One region of the Isoalcanivorax pacificus W11-5 genome, then DNA from elsewhere that is predicted to be linked to it. Evidence: predicted binding sites of a transcription regulator. Region 1 holds the regulator's gene; the other holds the start of a gene.
The links. The regulator PhoB, encoded in region 1, activates phosphate uptake and scavenging genes when phosphate is short. The targets are predictions, from matches to a motif close to TGTCATANNNNTGTCANA.

Region 1 (7,858 bases):
GGCGTGCTGTACGCTTTTGGCGGCAGCCTCGCGTATGCGGTGTGCCTCGGCTGCTTTGTCATCGGCATCCTGATGCTGCTCCCTGTGCCGGTTCTGTACGCGGCAAAAATTCTGCCCGTTACCAATACGGCCTGGCAGCGTTTCACCGCCGGCATCCGCTATATCCGTTCACGGCCGATCATTCTCGGCGCCATCTCGCTGGACCTGTTTGCCGTGCTGCTCGGTGGCGTGGTGGCCCTGCTGCCGATCTATGCCAGCGATGTGCTGCACGTCGGGCCGGAAGGGCTGGGTGCGTTGCGCAGTGCGGTGGCGGTGGGTGCGCTGCTGATGGGGATTTATCTCAGCACCCGTGCGCTCACTCGCCATGTCGGGCGGGTGATGTTCGTGGCGGTCGCGGTGTTTGGTGTCGCCAATCTGGTGTTCGCCTTCTCGACGCTGTTCTGGGTGTCGTTCGCGGCCATGTTGGTGGCAGGCGCGGCGGACATGATCAGTGTGTATGTGCGCACCACGTTGATCCAGCTCGCGACGCCGGATGAAATGCGCGGCCGGGTGAATGCGGTGAACATGCTGTTCATCGGTTCGTCCAACGAGCTGGGCGAGTTCCGCGCCGGCACGGCGGCAGCCTGGCTGGGCACAGTGCCGGCGGCCGTGATGGGCGGCGCCGCCACGCTGGCGGTGGTGGTCGGCTGGGCCTGGGGGTTCAAGCCGTTGCGGCAGGTGGACCGGTTCAGTGATGTGGAGAGCGTGTCGCGTTCAGCCTGAGTCGGCTTGCTGTTGCAGCGTCTGCTGATGGGTGCGTTCGCGCATTTTATTGTCCAGGTACTCTTCCAGCGGCAATTCCCTGAGCTGGTCCGGGTAGTTCAGCGTCAGCGCATGCCAGCGCGCCAGACGTGTTTCCAGCGCGCTGTCTGCCGGGGCTTCGAGATAGGCCTGCAAGGCCAGATAAAAGCGCATGGTGTTGCGTTCCATCATGCCGCGCAGGCCGCGAATCGGCTTGCCGTCTTCGCTGGAAAAGCCGATGCGGTGCCGGCCTGCGGTGGCGAAATACAGGCGCTGCGCCGTGCGCGTGAGCAAGCCGTAGCTGACCGAATAACTCAGCCGCAGCAGGCTGCGCTGTGCATCCAGCGGCACGGCTTCAATGCGGATTTCATAATCACGCGTGCCGAACGGCCCGTCGGCACCCAGCATGCTGACGGCAAGCCGCGTGTCCGTGCGGGCTTCTTCGCGAAAAAGGTAGTCATTGCGGAACGACTTCTCCGGCGGCTGGTAATGCATGCGCCCGCTGTAGAGCGTGACCCGCCCGCCGCTGTCATCCTCGCGGTACACGCATGCCTTGATATTGAAATGCAGAAAGGTGATTTCACACCAAGGGTCGATGCCGGTCAGCGCGGTGCTCAATACGGCAAACGGATAATCGACAATCGCATCGACACTGCCCCGTGCGGTGTCGCCCTGTTCTTCCGACCGGATCAGCAGGCGTGACGCCAGCCCTTCACGGCGTATGGTCTCGGCCAGGGTCGCGGCGGAGATCGTCGAAGCATGCAGCGACGTAGCCCACAGGCTGGTCGTCAGCAGGCAGAGGATAAGCAGCAGTCCCGGCCGTGGCCGGGTGGGCGCCAGGGAATGCATGGGTGATAGCCTAGCCTCTTGGCCAGAGGGTGGGTAGGGGCGTTGCCGGCCTCTTGATGGCGTGGGAGGCGGCGGGCGAGGCCGAGTTCCTCGAAGCAACAGGCTTCTATGAACAACGCGTTCAGGGATTGGGCGCTGCGCTGATTGATGAGCTGGAGGTAACGCTACTGCGAGCAGCTGACGCTATGGCCCATTGAGGCATCACCCGATATCCGGCGCGTAGTGATGCAACGCTCCCCTTTCTCCATTCTTTATCGCGCTATCGACCAGCAGATACTCGTGCTGGCGGTGGCACATCATCGCCGCCGGTCTCAATACTGGCTGACACGAACTTAACCCGCTTCCTCCACACTCTGCGCCGGCGCCAGCCGGTGCGGCGGGAAATGACAGGTAAAGGTGCTGCCCTTGCCCGGCTGGCTCTGGATTTCCAGCCGCGCGTTGTGGCGGATCAGTACGTGCTTGACGATCGCCAGGCCCAGGCCGGTGCCGCCGGTCTGGGTGACGCGGCTGGAGTCCGGGCGGTAGAAGCGTTCGGTCAGGCGCGGGATATGGCGCGGGTCGATGCCGACGCCGTTGTCATGCACGCTCAGGTGGCCGCCCCGGTCATCTTCCCACCAGCGGATTTCGATGCGACCGTTTTGCGGGGTGTACTTCACCGCGTTGGTGATCAGGTTGCCGAACGCACTTTGCAGCTCTGCCGGGTCGCCGAACACAGTGGCGCTCGGGTCCACTTCCAGGTGCAACTCGTGGTTTTTTTCCGGGTCGGTGGCCTGGCCATCCTGGCGCAGGCGGCGCAGCATCGGCGCAATCTGCACGCGCTGGTTGTGCTTGTCGGCCTCGGTGCCTTCCAGGCGCGCGAGCAGCAGCAGATCGTTGATCAGGGCCTCCATGCGCTGGCTCTGCTGGTTCATCTGCAGCAGTGCGCGGTGCACGCGTTTCTGCTCTGGCGGCATGGTATCGATCAGGGTTTCCAGGTAGCCCTTGAGCACGGTCAGCGGTGTTTTCAGCTCGTGGCTGACGTTGGCGACGAAGTCCTTGCGCATCTGTTCCAGGTTGTGCAGCCGTGTCACATCGCGCACCAGCACCAGCCATTCGCCGGCACCGAAGCGGGTGATGGTGTATTCCAGCTGCACGTTGTCATCCAGCGGCGATGGCAGATCGATGGGCTGTTCGAAATTGCCGGCCTGCAGATAGGTGACAAAGCGCGGGTCGCGGACCAGGTTGGTGAACGTCTGGCGGCGGTCCTGCGGGGCGCGGAAACCGAGCAGGCGTTCGGCGGCCAGGTTCCAGTATTCCAGCCGGCCGCGTTTGTCGACCACGACCACCGCGTCGCGCAATGCGGTAACGGAGCTTTCCGCGCGGCTGATCAATTGCTGCAGGTCATCGCGTGCTGCGTATTCCTTGCGCAGCATGCGGTAGATGGCGTCGAACAGTTCGCCCCAGGCGCCGGTGCCCTCCGGGGGTTCCCAGTCGTCGGGGTAACGCATGATCCAGCGATGGAAACGCACCAGCTGGCCGAAGGAATAACCGATGTAGGCAATCGGCAACAGCGCCGCCGGCCACAGGGTGCCAAGATACCAGGACAGCGCAAAGCCGATCACCAGCAGCAGGGCGATACGGCGCAGTTCGGTGTTCGCAGTAAAATTCAAGCCGGTTTCTCCACCATCGGCACGCGCTACGTTGTCCGGTGACCCAGGCAGGTCATCCGGTCAGCGCAGTGTACCCTGCCGCCACGGCGTGCGTCAGGCGACGCGCGGGGTCTTGATGGAGAAGCGGTACCCGGTGCCGCGCACGGTCTGGATGAACCGGTCGAAATCATACGGCGACAGGGCCTTGCGCAGGCGGCGGATGTGGACGTCGATGGTGCGGTCTTCCACGTACACGTTGGCACCCCACACCTGGTCCAGCAGCTGCGTGCGGGAGTAGGCGCGTTCCTGGTGGCTCATGAAGAATTCCAGCAGGCGGTATTCGGTCGGGCCCATGTCCACCGGGTCGCCGTTGGCGGTGATGCGGTGGCTGACCGGGTCCAGGCACAGGCCTTCCACTTCGATGGCTTTCTCGGCGCCACCGGCAGACGTGCGGCGCAGCACGGCCTTGATGCGCGAGATCAGTTCGCGGGTGGAAAACGGCTTGGTGATGTAGTCATCCGCGCCGACGTCCAGGCCCTGGATCTTGTTGTCCTCTTCGCTCTTGGCGGTGAGCATGATGATCGGAATTTCCGAGGTGCCCTCGTCGCGCTTGAGGCGGCGGGCCAGTTCGATGCCGCTCACCGAGGGCAGCATCCAGTCGAGCAGCACCAGCTCCGGGCGTGCATCGACAATGATCTCGTGAGCCTGCTGGGCGTTTTCCGCTTCCAGCACTTCAAAGTCGGCCAGCTCCAGCGCCACCGCGACCATCTCGCGGATCGCCGGCTCGTCGTCAACAATCAGGATCTTGTGTTTGCTCATGGCGGTCAGTTTTTTCGCTAATGGTTTAGGGTGCCCATTAGATGGCCGTTTAGTGACAAGAATATGACACCGCCACCGCTGTCAACAGCAGGCCGACGGCCCCGCCAGCGTGAAACCCCGCAAATGGCGTGGTTTGGGAGATATGAGCGGCCGCAGTGTAAAAATTTTTACATTTCTGTCGGCCGGTCACGGTGATTCAGCGCAGCAGGTATTGCAGCCACAGGCCCGCGAAGATAGCCAGGCCCACCCACTGGTTATTGAGGAAGGCGCGGAAGCAGGCCGCCGGTTCGCGGTCACGGATCAGCCACTGCTGGTAGACGAACAGCACAGCGGCGACGGCCAGCCCCAGGTGCCAGGGCCAGCCGAAATCCAGGCCGCGGCCGAGCAGCCACAGTGGCCACAGTGTCAGGGCCTGCAGCACACCGATGATCAGCCGGTCGGCGTCACCGAACAGAATGGCGGTGCTCTTGATGCCGATCTTGAGGTCGTCCTCGCGGTCGCACATGGCGTACTGGGTGTCGTAGGCCACGGTCCACACCACCTTGGCGGTGAAGATCAGCCAGGCCGCCGCCGGCAGGCTGCCCGTCTCGGCCGCAAACGCCATCGGGATGGCCCAGCCAAAGGCGGCGCCGAGAAACAGTTGCGGCAGGAAGGTGAAGCGCTTCATGAAGGGGTACAGGATCGCCAGCCCGGCGCCGCCAAAAGAAAGATAGAAGGTGAAGCGGTTCAGCGGGATCAACAGCAACAGCGCCAGCACCAGCAGGCCGGCGAACAGCAGCAGCGCCTGTTTCGCGCTCAGGGCGCCGGTGGCCAGTGGCCGCTCGCGGGTGCGGGCCACGCTGCCGTCGAAATCACGGTCGGCAAAGTCGTTGATCACACAGCCGGCGGCGCGCATCACCCAGACGCCGGCAATAAACACCAGGATCACGGTCAGGCTCGGCGTGCCGTCGCCGGCCACCCAGACCGCCCAGAGCGTGGGCCAGAGCAGCAGCAAGGCGCCGATCGGGCGATCCAGGCGCATCAGCTGAATCCAGGGCCAGAGAGCGGGGTAGCGGGTCTGTATCGCAGCAAGCATCAGCGGTCTGCCTTGTCCGTGAAAGGCGTCATCATAGCGCCGATGGACACGGGCTTCAGCGCCGGTGATGGGAGGGCATGCCACCGGCGACGTCTGGCCGTGCCCACAGCGCCGGCAGGAAGAATTCCGCCACCAGACAGGGCTGGCCACGTTTCTCGAACAGCGACTCGCGCCCCCAGACCGGACCGTGTAGGCCGGGCACCGGCAGGCGGGCGCCATCGAGGCAGGTGACCCAGACGGCGCGCCGCGTGGCCTGCGGCGGCTTGAACAGCTCCAGGCCCAGTGAGCGGCGGGCCATATGACCGAGCACCCGGTTGGCGCCGCGCAGCGAGCGCAGTGGCAGCATGCTGCGCGCAAAGACCACCGGTTCGCCATCGAGCGTCAGCAACACTTCACGCAGTAGCGCATGCTGGCGCGGGCGCTGGCCGGCCAGGCGCAGTTCGGTGGCGGTGGGCCGGGTAATCAGTTGGCGCAGCGGCTGCACGGCGAAGCGGCCATGCTGGCGCAGGCGGCGGGTCAGGGAGCCGCTGTCGGCGATCCAGTCACCGATCACCGGGGGCAGGGGCTGGCGTCCAAGGGGTTGCCAGTGGCACTGTGCAGGCAGGATGGGACTGGGGTAAAACGGCTGCTTCACGGAAGAGGCTCCGGCCGGCTGGAGGATGCCGCGCGCACTATGCGCCAGGGTCCCGGTCTTGGCAAGAAACCGGCGGCGCATCAGGGTGGGTCATATGTTGCCAGAGGCGAATGGCATTGTGGCCCCGATGTCATTGATTTTTCATATGGGCGCCGCTAGTTTAGGCGCCTTCGCGGGTCACCCGGCTGCCTTCGCCGGCCGGTGACTTAGCCCCGGATAAGCGTGAGGAAAGATCATGAGAAAGTGGGAATGCGTAGTGTGCGGCTTCATTTATGACGAAGCCGAGGGCCTGCCGGACGAAGGCATTGCGCCGGGCACCGCCTGGGACGACGTACCGGATGATTGGGTTTGCCCGGATTGCGGCGTTTCCAAAGATGATTTCGAAATGGTGGAAATCTGATCCATCCCACCTGCGGGGCGCGACGCGCCCCGGACCGCCTGCCCTGATCAATGCCGCCGGACACCGAGAAGCCTATGGACCCCATTATCGTCATCGGAACCGGCCTGGCCGGTTTCAATCTGGTCAAAGAGCTGCGCAAGCTCGACCAGGATACCCCCGTGATCATGCTGACCGCCGATGACGGTCGTAACTATTCCAAGCCGATGCTCTCCACCGGTTTCACCAAAGAAAAGGGCGCGGACGAACTGGCCATGGGGGGTCCGGAACAGACCGCATCGACCTTCAATGCCACGCTGCGTACCGGCGTTACCGTTACGGCGATCGATCGTGACGCAAAACAAGTGGTGCTCGGCGACGAACGGCTGACCTACAGCAAGCTGGTGCTGGCCTGCGGCGCCGACGTGTTCCGCCCGCCGATGGAAGGCGACGGCATGGACGCGGTCTATACCGTCAACGACCTGATGGACTACGCCCGCTTCCGCGAGGCGGCCGCCGGCAAGAAAACCGTGCTGGTGGTGGGCGGCGGCCTGATCGGCTGTGAGTTCGCCAACGACCTCACCAACGGCGGTTATAAGGTGCATGTGGTGGAGCCGGTAGGCCGCTGCCTGCCGACCTTCCTGCCGGAGCCGGCATCGGTGGCGGTGTCGTCCGCGCTGGGCAAACTCGGTGTGGTGTTTCACTTCGGCCCGTTTGCGCAGCGCGTGGACCGGCACGGCGACGGTGTGCGGGTGACGCTGTCCGATCACAGCACCGTGGACGTGGATATCGTGCTGTCTGCCGTGGGCCTGCGCCCGCGCATTGGCCTGGCCAAAGACGCCGGCCTGGACACCGGCCGCGGTGTCAAAGTGGACCGTTTCCTGCGCAGCAGTGACCCGGATATTTATGCCCTGGGCGATTGCGCGGAAGTGAACGGCCATGTGCTGCTGTATGTGCTGCCGCTGATGAGCGCGGCGCGCGCGCTGGCGAAAACCCTCGCTGGCGAGGACACTGCGGTGAGCTACGGCGTCATGCCGGTGACCATCAAGACGCCGGCCTGCCCGGTGGTGTGCGTGCCGCCGCCACAGGATGTGGCCGGCGACTGGGAGTTTGAGGTCGATGGCCACCACGTCAAGGCACTGTTCCGCGACACCGACGGGCAGTTGCGTGGCTACGCCCTGACCGGCGACGCCTGCGGCGAAAAAATGAAACTCAACAAGGAGCTGCCCGCCCTGTTCTGAGGCGGCGGCTTTTTTCAGACGAGGGAACGGCAATGCGATTTCGGCTGGTACTGTTGATTCTGGGCTGGCGCCTGCGCTGGCTGGGGCGCCATAACGCGGATTTCCGCAAGCAACTGGAAAACCGCAACGTGATCATGCAATGGCGCACCAAAGCGGGTGCGCCCGCACGCTGGTTTCACTTCCAGCCCAGCGGCGTGACCGCCCGTGGCGGCCTGAACCCCGCGCCGACCGTGACGCTGGCCTTCGAGGACGCTGCCTACGCCTTCGCCACACTGCAAAAGGCCGGCAAGAACCAGATGGCGTTCATGGAAGGCATGCAGCAGGGCAAGATCAAGATCGAAGGCGATCCGGGTCAGTTGATGTGGTTCATGACCTTGATGAAATTCATCATGCCCAAAAAGCAGAAAGCTGCCTGATATCGTCCGTCATAATTGACGCTGCCGTTCGCCTGCTTCG
Region 2 (7,858 bases), 680 kb from region 1:
ATATGATATTTCTGTGTCGCCGGCGCCACTTTCGACAGGCAGGGCACTTTGCGCGACAGGCGATCAATGTCGCTCATGGTGAAGTCCACGCTGCCTTCCATGGCCGCCGCCAGCAAATGCAGCACGGTGTTGGTGGAACCGCCCATGGCGATGTCCAGGGACATGGCGTTCTCAAACGCCTCAAACGTGGCGATGTTGCGCGGCAGGGCGCGCTCGTCGTTGTCGCGGTAATAACGCTCGGCCAGTTTCACCACGGTGCGGCCGGCTTCCAGGAACAGTTGCTCGCGGTCGGCGTGGGTAGCCAGCAGTGAACCGTTGCCCGGCAGGGACAGGCCCAGCGCTTCGGTCAGGCAGTTCATCGAGTTGGCGGTGAACATGCCGGAACAGGAGCCGCAGGTGGGGCAGGCGCTGCGCTCGTATTCGGCCACGGTCTCGTCGTCCACGCTGTCATCGGCGGCGATCACCATGGCGTCGACCAGATCGAGTTTGGTGTCGCTCAGCTTGGTCTTGCCGGCTTCCATCGGACCGCCGGAAACGAACACCACCGGAATGTTCAGCCGCATGGCGGCCATCAGCATGCCCGGGGTGATCTTGTCGCAGTTGGAGATGCACACCAGCGCATCGGCGCAGTGGGCGTTGACCATGTACTCCACCGAGTCGGCGATGATGTCGCGGCTGGGCAGCGAATACAGCATGCCGTCGTGGCCCATGGCGATGCCGTCGTCCACGGCGATGGTGTTGAATTCTTTTGCCACGCCGCCGGCCCGCTCCACTTCGCGGGCGACCAGCTGGCCCATGTCCTTCAGGTGCACGTGGCCGGGCACGAACTGGGTGAAGGAGTTGGCGATGGCGATGATCGGTTTGCCGAAGTCGCCGTCCTTCATGCCGGTGGCGCGCCACAGCGCGCGTGCGCCGGCCATGTTGCGGCCGTGGGTGGATGTCTTGGAGCGATAGTCTGGCATGTCGGTTCTCAGTGTCAGTGGTTCAGTTTGCTCAGGTCGGTGTCGTGGCGGCAGGGCCGCGACGTCAAAGCTGTTTGCGAAATACTTTCGAGTTGCGCTGGTAGTTGTACAGGCTCTTGCGCTCGCCCGGCAGTTCGTCCACCGGAATCGGCGCGAAGCCCTGTTCCTGGAACCAGTGCGCGGTCAGGGTGGACAGCACATACAGCGTGTGGATGCCCTGGCTGCGGGCGCGCTTCTCGAGATGCTCCAGCAGCTTGCGGCCGCGGTCGGCGTTGCGGTAGTCCGGGTGCACGGCAACGCAGGCGATCTCGCCGGACTGGCCGTCGTTGAACGGATACAGGGCCGCGCACCCGATCACCATGCCATCGCGCTCGGTGATGGTAAAGCGCTTGATCTCGGCTTCCAGCCGCTCGCGCGAGCGGCGCACCAGGGCCCCGGCGGCTTCCAGGGGCTCGATCAGTTCGAGGATGCCACCGACGTCTTCGATATAGGCGCCGCGCACGTTCTCGTAGTTTTCCCGGGTCACCAGCGTGCCGCAGCCGTCGCGGGTGAACAGCTCGCGCAGCAGTGCACCGTCCTCGCGGAAATTGACCAGGTGCGCGCGCGCCACGCCGTTGCTGGCGGCGTGGCAGGCGGCGGTGAGTTGCCGCTCGGTGGTCGGGTTCTGGATGATCTCGCGGGCCAGCAGTTGCCCGGCCTCCTGCGGCGAGATTTCGCGCACCAGCCGGCCATCGGCATCCACCACGCCGGTGTCTTCGCCGAGGTAGATGATCTTGTCGGCCTTCATGGCGATGGCGGTGGTCGAGGCCACTTCCTCGGAGTTCATGTTGAACAACTCGCCGGTGGGCGAGCAGCCGATGGGCGAGAGCAGCACAATGTTGCCGTCATCCAGCTGGCGGCGGATGGCGTCCACCTGCACCCGGCGTACCTCGCCGGTGTGCTGGTAGTCGAAACCGTCGCGCACGCCGACCGGCTTGGCGATGACGAAGTTGCCGGACACCACCTGGATGCTCGCGTTGTGCATCGGCGAGTTGGCCAGCCCCATGGAGAACAGCCCCTCGATACGCAGCCGCACGGCGCCGACTGCGTCCAGCGCGGCCTCCAGCGCAGCGGCATCGGTGATGCGGGTGTGACGCTCGAAGCGGGTATAGATGTTCTGCGCCGACAGTCGCGCGCTGATCTGCGGGCGGGCGCCGTGCACCAGGATCAGCCGGATGCCCAGGCTGTTGAGCAGCGCCAGGTCATGGATGATGTGGTGGAACCCCGGCTCCTGCACCGCCTCACCGGAAATCATCACCACGAAGGTGCGGCCCCGGTGCGCATTGATATAGGGCGAGGAATTGCGGAACCAGGCGACGTAGTCCTGCGTGGCGTCCCGGGCGGGCTGATCCATGGGATAGAACCTGCTGCGTTGAGTGTGCGACAGGCAAGTATAGATCAGCGGGGCCGGGGCTGTAATGCGGCGCCGGGCGCCAGGGGGGCTTGAGCTTTTCGCGTCAGACGTCCGACGTCAGACGTCCGACGCGCCACTCAAATCAGCCAAAGATGCCGGTAAGCATGTAGAAGAACAGGATCGACAGGCCGGCGCCGGCCGGCAGGGTCACGATCCAGGAGGTGAAGATGGTGCTGATCACGCGCAGGTTCAGTGCGCTGATGCCGCGCGCCATGCCGACCCCGAGCACCGCCCCCACCAGCGTGTGGGTGGTGGAGATCGGCAGGCCGATACCGGAGGCGATCACCACGGTGGAGGCCGCGCCCAGTTCGGCGGCGAAGCCACGGCTCGGGGTCAGCTCGGTGATCTTGCTGCCGACCGTGCTCATGACCCGGGCGCCGAGGATGGCCAGGCCGAACACGATCCCCACCGCGCCGAGCAACAGCACCCAGTTTGGCACCGCCGCCTGGGCCGCCACATCACCGCCAGTGGACACGACCGAGTAGATCGCGGCCAGCGGGCCGACCGCGTTGGCCACGTCATTGGAGCCGTGGGCAAAGGCCATGGCACAGGCGGTGAAGATCATCAGTACCGCGAACAGCTTCTCCACATTGGCGAAGCGGAACTGTTTTGCCGCCTGCGCATCGGGCTTGATGCGGGACAGCAGGGTCGCACCGACCGCGGCCACTACCAGGCCGGCAATGACCGCCGACAGCACGCTGGCCGGCGTGCTCATGTGCAGCCCGACGTGCTTGAGCCCCTTGGTGAACGTCACCATGGCGACCATGAAGCCGGTCATGAACATGTAGACCGGCACATAGCGCTTGGCCTGGGCATACGGGTCATCGGTGTTGAGGATCAGCTTCTGCACGCTGCGGAACAGGGCGTAGGAAATGACCCCGGCAAACAGCGGCGAGATCACCCAGCTGGCGACGATGTTGCCCATCTTGTCCCAGTGCACCACGTCCATGCCGATGCCGACCGCCGCGAAGCCGACGATGGCACCGACGATCGAATGCGTGGTGGACACCGGCCAGCCGAAGGCGGACGCCACTACCAGCCAGATGCCGGCGGCCAGCAACGAGGCCATCATGCCGTACACCAGCAGGTGGGGGGTGTCCGCCATGACCTCGCTGTCGACGATGCCGGAGCGGATGGTCTGGGTCACTTCACCCCCGGCCAGGTAGGCGCCGGCGGCTTCAAAGATGATCGCGATGATGATCGCCTGCTTCACGGTCAGCGCACGGCTGCCGACCGAGGTGCCCATGGCGTTGGCGACGTCGTTGGCGCCGATGCCCCAGGCCATCAGAAAGCCGAAGGCGCAGGCCAGGACGAGAATGGTGGTGCTGTTGGCGATGATGATATCCATGCTGCACGACGCTCCTAACTGGCCACGAGGCGGTGCAACTGGCCACCGACTTTATGCGCGCGGTCGGCCAGGTCGCCGACCCACTCAATGATCTTGTAGAGGAAGATCACATCCACCGGCGGCCAGTCTTTTTCCAGGCCATAGAGAATGGCGCGGATCTCGATCTGCTGGCGGTCGGTCTCACGCTCGAGGTTGTCCAGCTCTTCGATCATGTCCTCGATCATGCGCACTTCCGGGCCGCCGAAGCCGGTTTCCAGCAGCTCGTCCAGCTCGTTGATGGCCTTCAGGGCCTGCGCGGAGGTGTCGATGGCGCGCTGTACGTAGGCCAGCATCTGCGGGGCCAGCGGGGCGGGCAGGGTCATGCGGCGGCCGAGCATCAGGCCGGCGATGTCCTTGGCCTTGTTGGCGACCCGGTCCTGGATGCTGATCAGCTCCAGCAGGTCGGTACGCGGCATCGGCAGGAACAGGCTGTTCGGCAGGTTGAGCCGGAACTGCTTCTTCATCTCGTCGGCTTCGTTTTCCAGCCGGGTGATCTGTTGCTGCAATGCATTGCCGCGCTCCCAGTCGTTGTCGATGGCGGCCTGAAAGAAGGCATCCAGCTCGCTCACGCACTGCTGCACGGTCTCGTAGTGTTTCTGTAGAGGCTTGATGGGTGAACGGCCGAACAGGCCGGCTATAGAGCTGCCCAGGGACATGATGTGGCTCTCCGTCACATAGGGAGGGGTGCGGGCGCGAGTATAGGGGCAGCCACCGGATATTTCACCTTTGTGACATCACTCCCTGCGGGGGCGATGACGGGCAGCCTGAGGCCGGGTACAGTTGCCGGATAAGAAGAATGTCGCAGTCCGTCTGGGGCGACAGCAGGGATCATCGGAGGAGAGAACGCCCGTGACAGCCAATGTTCGCAGCCCGCAGGCCCTGGCCGGCCTGGAAATCGATGTGCGCTGGGTCATGCGCGAACTGCTCGAGGCCGGGCATGTCACCCAGGGCGACTACAACGTCATCTCCACCACCCCGCGCGAAAAGAAAGAACTCAACTGGCACCCGCTGCAGATCGTTGCCAAGTACCGGCTGGAGGACCAGCAGCAAAAAGGGCGGGTGCTGGACATCGACTGGCTGAGCCACTGGCTGGCGGATCGGGCCGGTTTGCCGGTGTTCCACATCGACCCGCTGAAGGCGAAAGTGGACCCGATCACCGCGCTGATGTCCTACGCCTTTGCCGAGCGGCACGGCATCCTCGCCGTGGAAGTGGGCCGCGATCGCGTCACCGTGGCCTGCGACCAGCCGTTCCAGCGGGCCTGGGAAGAGCATCTGGCCCAGGTGCTGCGCGAGCGTGAACTGGAAGTGGTGTTCGCCAACCCCGAACAACTGCGCCGCTACCGCATCGAGTTCTACAACCTGTCCCGCTCGATTGCCGGCGCCCGCGACGTCAGCGGCCAGAACCTGGGCACGGTGACCAACTTCGAGCAGCTGCTGGAACTGGGGCAGGGCGGCACGCCGGACGCCGACGACCAGCACATCGTCAATATCGTCGACTGGATACTGCAATACGCCTTCGCCCAGCGCGCCAGCGACATTCACCTGGAGCCGCGCCGCGATACCGGGCGCATGCGCTTCCGCATCGATGGCGTGCTGCATGACGTGTACGAATTGCCGGCGGCGATCATGGCCGCCGTCACCAGCCGCTTGAAGATCCTCACCCGCCTGAACGTGGCCGAGAAGCGCAAGCCGCAGGACGGCCGCCTGAAGACCAAGACGCCGGACGGCGCCGAAGTGGAACTGCGTATTTCCACCCTGCCCACCGCCTTCGGCGAAAAGATGGTGATGCGGATCTTCGACCCGGACGTGCTGGTGCGCAGCTTCGACCAGCTCGGGTTCTCGAAAGAGGACTACGAGATCTGGCAGCGCATGACCGGCAACAACAACGGCATCGTGTTTGTCACCGGCCCCACCGGCTCGGGCAAGACCACCACCCTGTATTCCACCCTCAAGCAACTGTCCACGCCGGAGGTGAACGTCTGCACCATCGAGGACCCGATCGAGATGGTGGAGCCGAGTTTCAACCAGATGCAGGTGCAGGCCAATATCGATGTCGGCTTCGCCCAGGGCGTGAAGGCGCTGCTGCGGCAGGACCCGGACATCATCATGATTGGCGAGATCCGCGACCTGCCCACCGCCGACATGGCGATCCAGGCGGCGCTGACCGGCCATCTGGTGCTCTCCACGCTGCACACCAACGATGCGCCCAGCTCCGTGACCCGCCTGATCGACCTGGGTGTGCCGCCGTATCTGGTCACCGCCACCGTCAACGGCGTCATGGCGCAGCGGCTGGTGCGCACCCTGTGCCCGCACTGCAAAGAGGCCATGCCGGTGGAACCGGCCGCCTGGGAAGAGCTGTGCCGGCCGTTCAAGCTGAAGATGCCGGCGCAGGTGTACCGCCCGGTGGGCTGCCTGGAATGCCGTGGCACCGGCTACCTGGGCCGCATGGGCGTGTACGAGACGATGCCGCTGACCAGCAGCCTCAAGGGCGTGATCAGCCGTGGCGGCGACCTGGAAACCATCACCCGCGAAGCGCTCAAGAGCGGCATGAAGCCCCTGCGCATCAGCGGCGCCCGCAAAGTCGCCCTGGGCCTCACCACCGTCGAGGAAGTCCTGCGCGTCACGCCCATGCAGGATGTCCTGCTCGGCTGATCCCGCTCGCAGCGCGTAGCCCGAGGCACGCCCTCTGGCATTCCGCGCCGCACCCGCAGACAATAGCGCCGCATGACAATCCCCGATTTCACATCCCTGCCAGAGACCCTGGCCGACGCCCTGCGCCGGCACTGGACGCGTTTTGTCGAAGCCGGCGGCGAGTTGCCGCCGTCGCTGGCCGCCACGCTGCCGAAGGTCTGGGCCGGCTCGGACTATGTGGCCGAGCGCATGATCCGCACCCCCATGCTGGCGGAATGGCTGGTGCATTCGGGCAACCTGGCGCAGCGGCTGGACGCCAGCAGCCTGCGCGAGGAAGTGGCTGCCGCATTGCGTGACGCCGCCGATGACGCGGCGCTGTTCGCCGCCCTGCGGCAGCTGCGCCACCGGCACATGGTGCGCATCATCTGGCGCGACCTCAGCGGGCTGGGGGATTACCACAGCACCGTGGCCGACCTGTCGTTGCTGGCGGACACGCTGATCAATGCCGCGCTGGAAAAACTCTACGTCGCGCTGTGCGAACGCGAAGGGACGCCGTTGAGCCCCGGCGGCACGCCGGTGCGCATGGTGGTGTTCGCCATGGGCAAGCTGGGTGCGCGCGAACTGAACCTGTCCTCGGATATCGACCTGATCTTTGCCTACGAACATGAAGGCGAAATTGAAGGCCATCGTCGTGAGATGTCCTACCACCAGTTTTTCGTGCGGCTCGGCCAGCAGCTGATCAAGGCGCTGGACCAGAATACCGCCGACGGCTTTGTGTTCCGCGTCGACATGCGGCTGCGCCCCTGGGGCGGCGCCGGTGCGCTGGCGGTGGGCTTCGATGCCATGGAAGGGTATTACGAGGAGCAGGGCCGCGAATGGGAGCGGTACGCGCTGATCAAGATCCGCCCGGTGGCGGGTGACCTTGCCGCCGGTGAGCGTATGGTCAAGCGCCTGAAGCCGTTCGTGTACCGCCGTTACATCGATTACGGCGCGTTCGAATCACTGCGCGAAATGAAGGCGCTGATCGAGCGCGAAGTGCGCCGCAAGGGTATCCAGGCCGATGTGAAACTTGGCCCCGGCGGTATCCGTGAAGTGGAATTTATCGTGCAGGCGTTCCAGCTGATTCGCGGCGGCCAGTTGCCGGCGCTGCGTGTCTCGAATCTGCTGCGCGTGCTGCCGCAACTGGTGGAGCAGGAGCTGCTGCCGGATGATGTGGCGGAAGAGTTGCGCGAGGCGTATCTGTTCCTGCGCAATATGGAGCACCGCCTGCAGGCCGTGGCCGATCGGCAGACCCAGCGGCTGCCGGAAAGCGACGATGACTGGCTGCGGCTGGCGCTGGCGATGGGGTACCGGGATCGTCGCAGTTGCGAACGGGCGTTGTCCCGGCATCGTGACCGGGTGCGTTTCCATTTCAGCCAGGTGATC

Region 2: a site for PhoB is predicted at 4,519-4,536, ahead of S7S_RS02225 (TIGR00153 family protein). Genes of this name have one in related genera too.

What each region holds. Positions count from the first base shown of each region.
Region 1 is NZ_CP004387.1:3,952,628-3,960,485, reverse strand. It holds gene S7S_RS17825 (MFS transporter) at 1-762, shown strand, start outside; gene S7S_RS17820 (hypothetical protein) at 754-1,629, opposite strand; gene phoR (phosphate regulon sensor histidine kinase PhoR) at 1,962-3,278, opposite strand; gene phoB (phosphate regulon transcriptional regulator PhoB) at 3,372-4,076, opposite strand; gene ubiA (4-hydroxybenzoate octaprenyltransferase) at 4,273-5,151, opposite strand; gene S7S_RS17800 (chorismate--pyruvate lyase family protein) at 5,207-5,785, opposite strand; gene rd (rubredoxin) at 6,021-6,185, shown strand; gene S7S_RS17790 (NAD(P)/FAD-dependent oxidoreductase) at 6,260-7,402, shown strand; gene S7S_RS17785 (hypothetical protein) at 7,435-7,818, shown strand.
Region 2 is NZ_CP004387.1:465,927-473,784, forward strand. It holds gene ilvD (dihydroxy-acid dehydratase) at 1-962, opposite strand, end outside; gene argA (amino-acid N-acetyltransferase) at 1,027-2,355, opposite strand; gene S7S_RS02220 (inorganic phosphate transporter) at 2,498-3,763, opposite strand; gene S7S_RS02225 (TIGR00153 family protein) at 3,778-4,458, opposite strand; gene tfpB (type IV pilus assembly ATPase TfpB) at 4,652-6,454, shown strand; gene glnE (bifunctional [glutamate--ammonia ligase]-adenylyl-L-tyrosine phosphorylase/[glutamate--ammonia-ligase] adenylyltransferase) at 6,527-7,858, shown strand, end outside.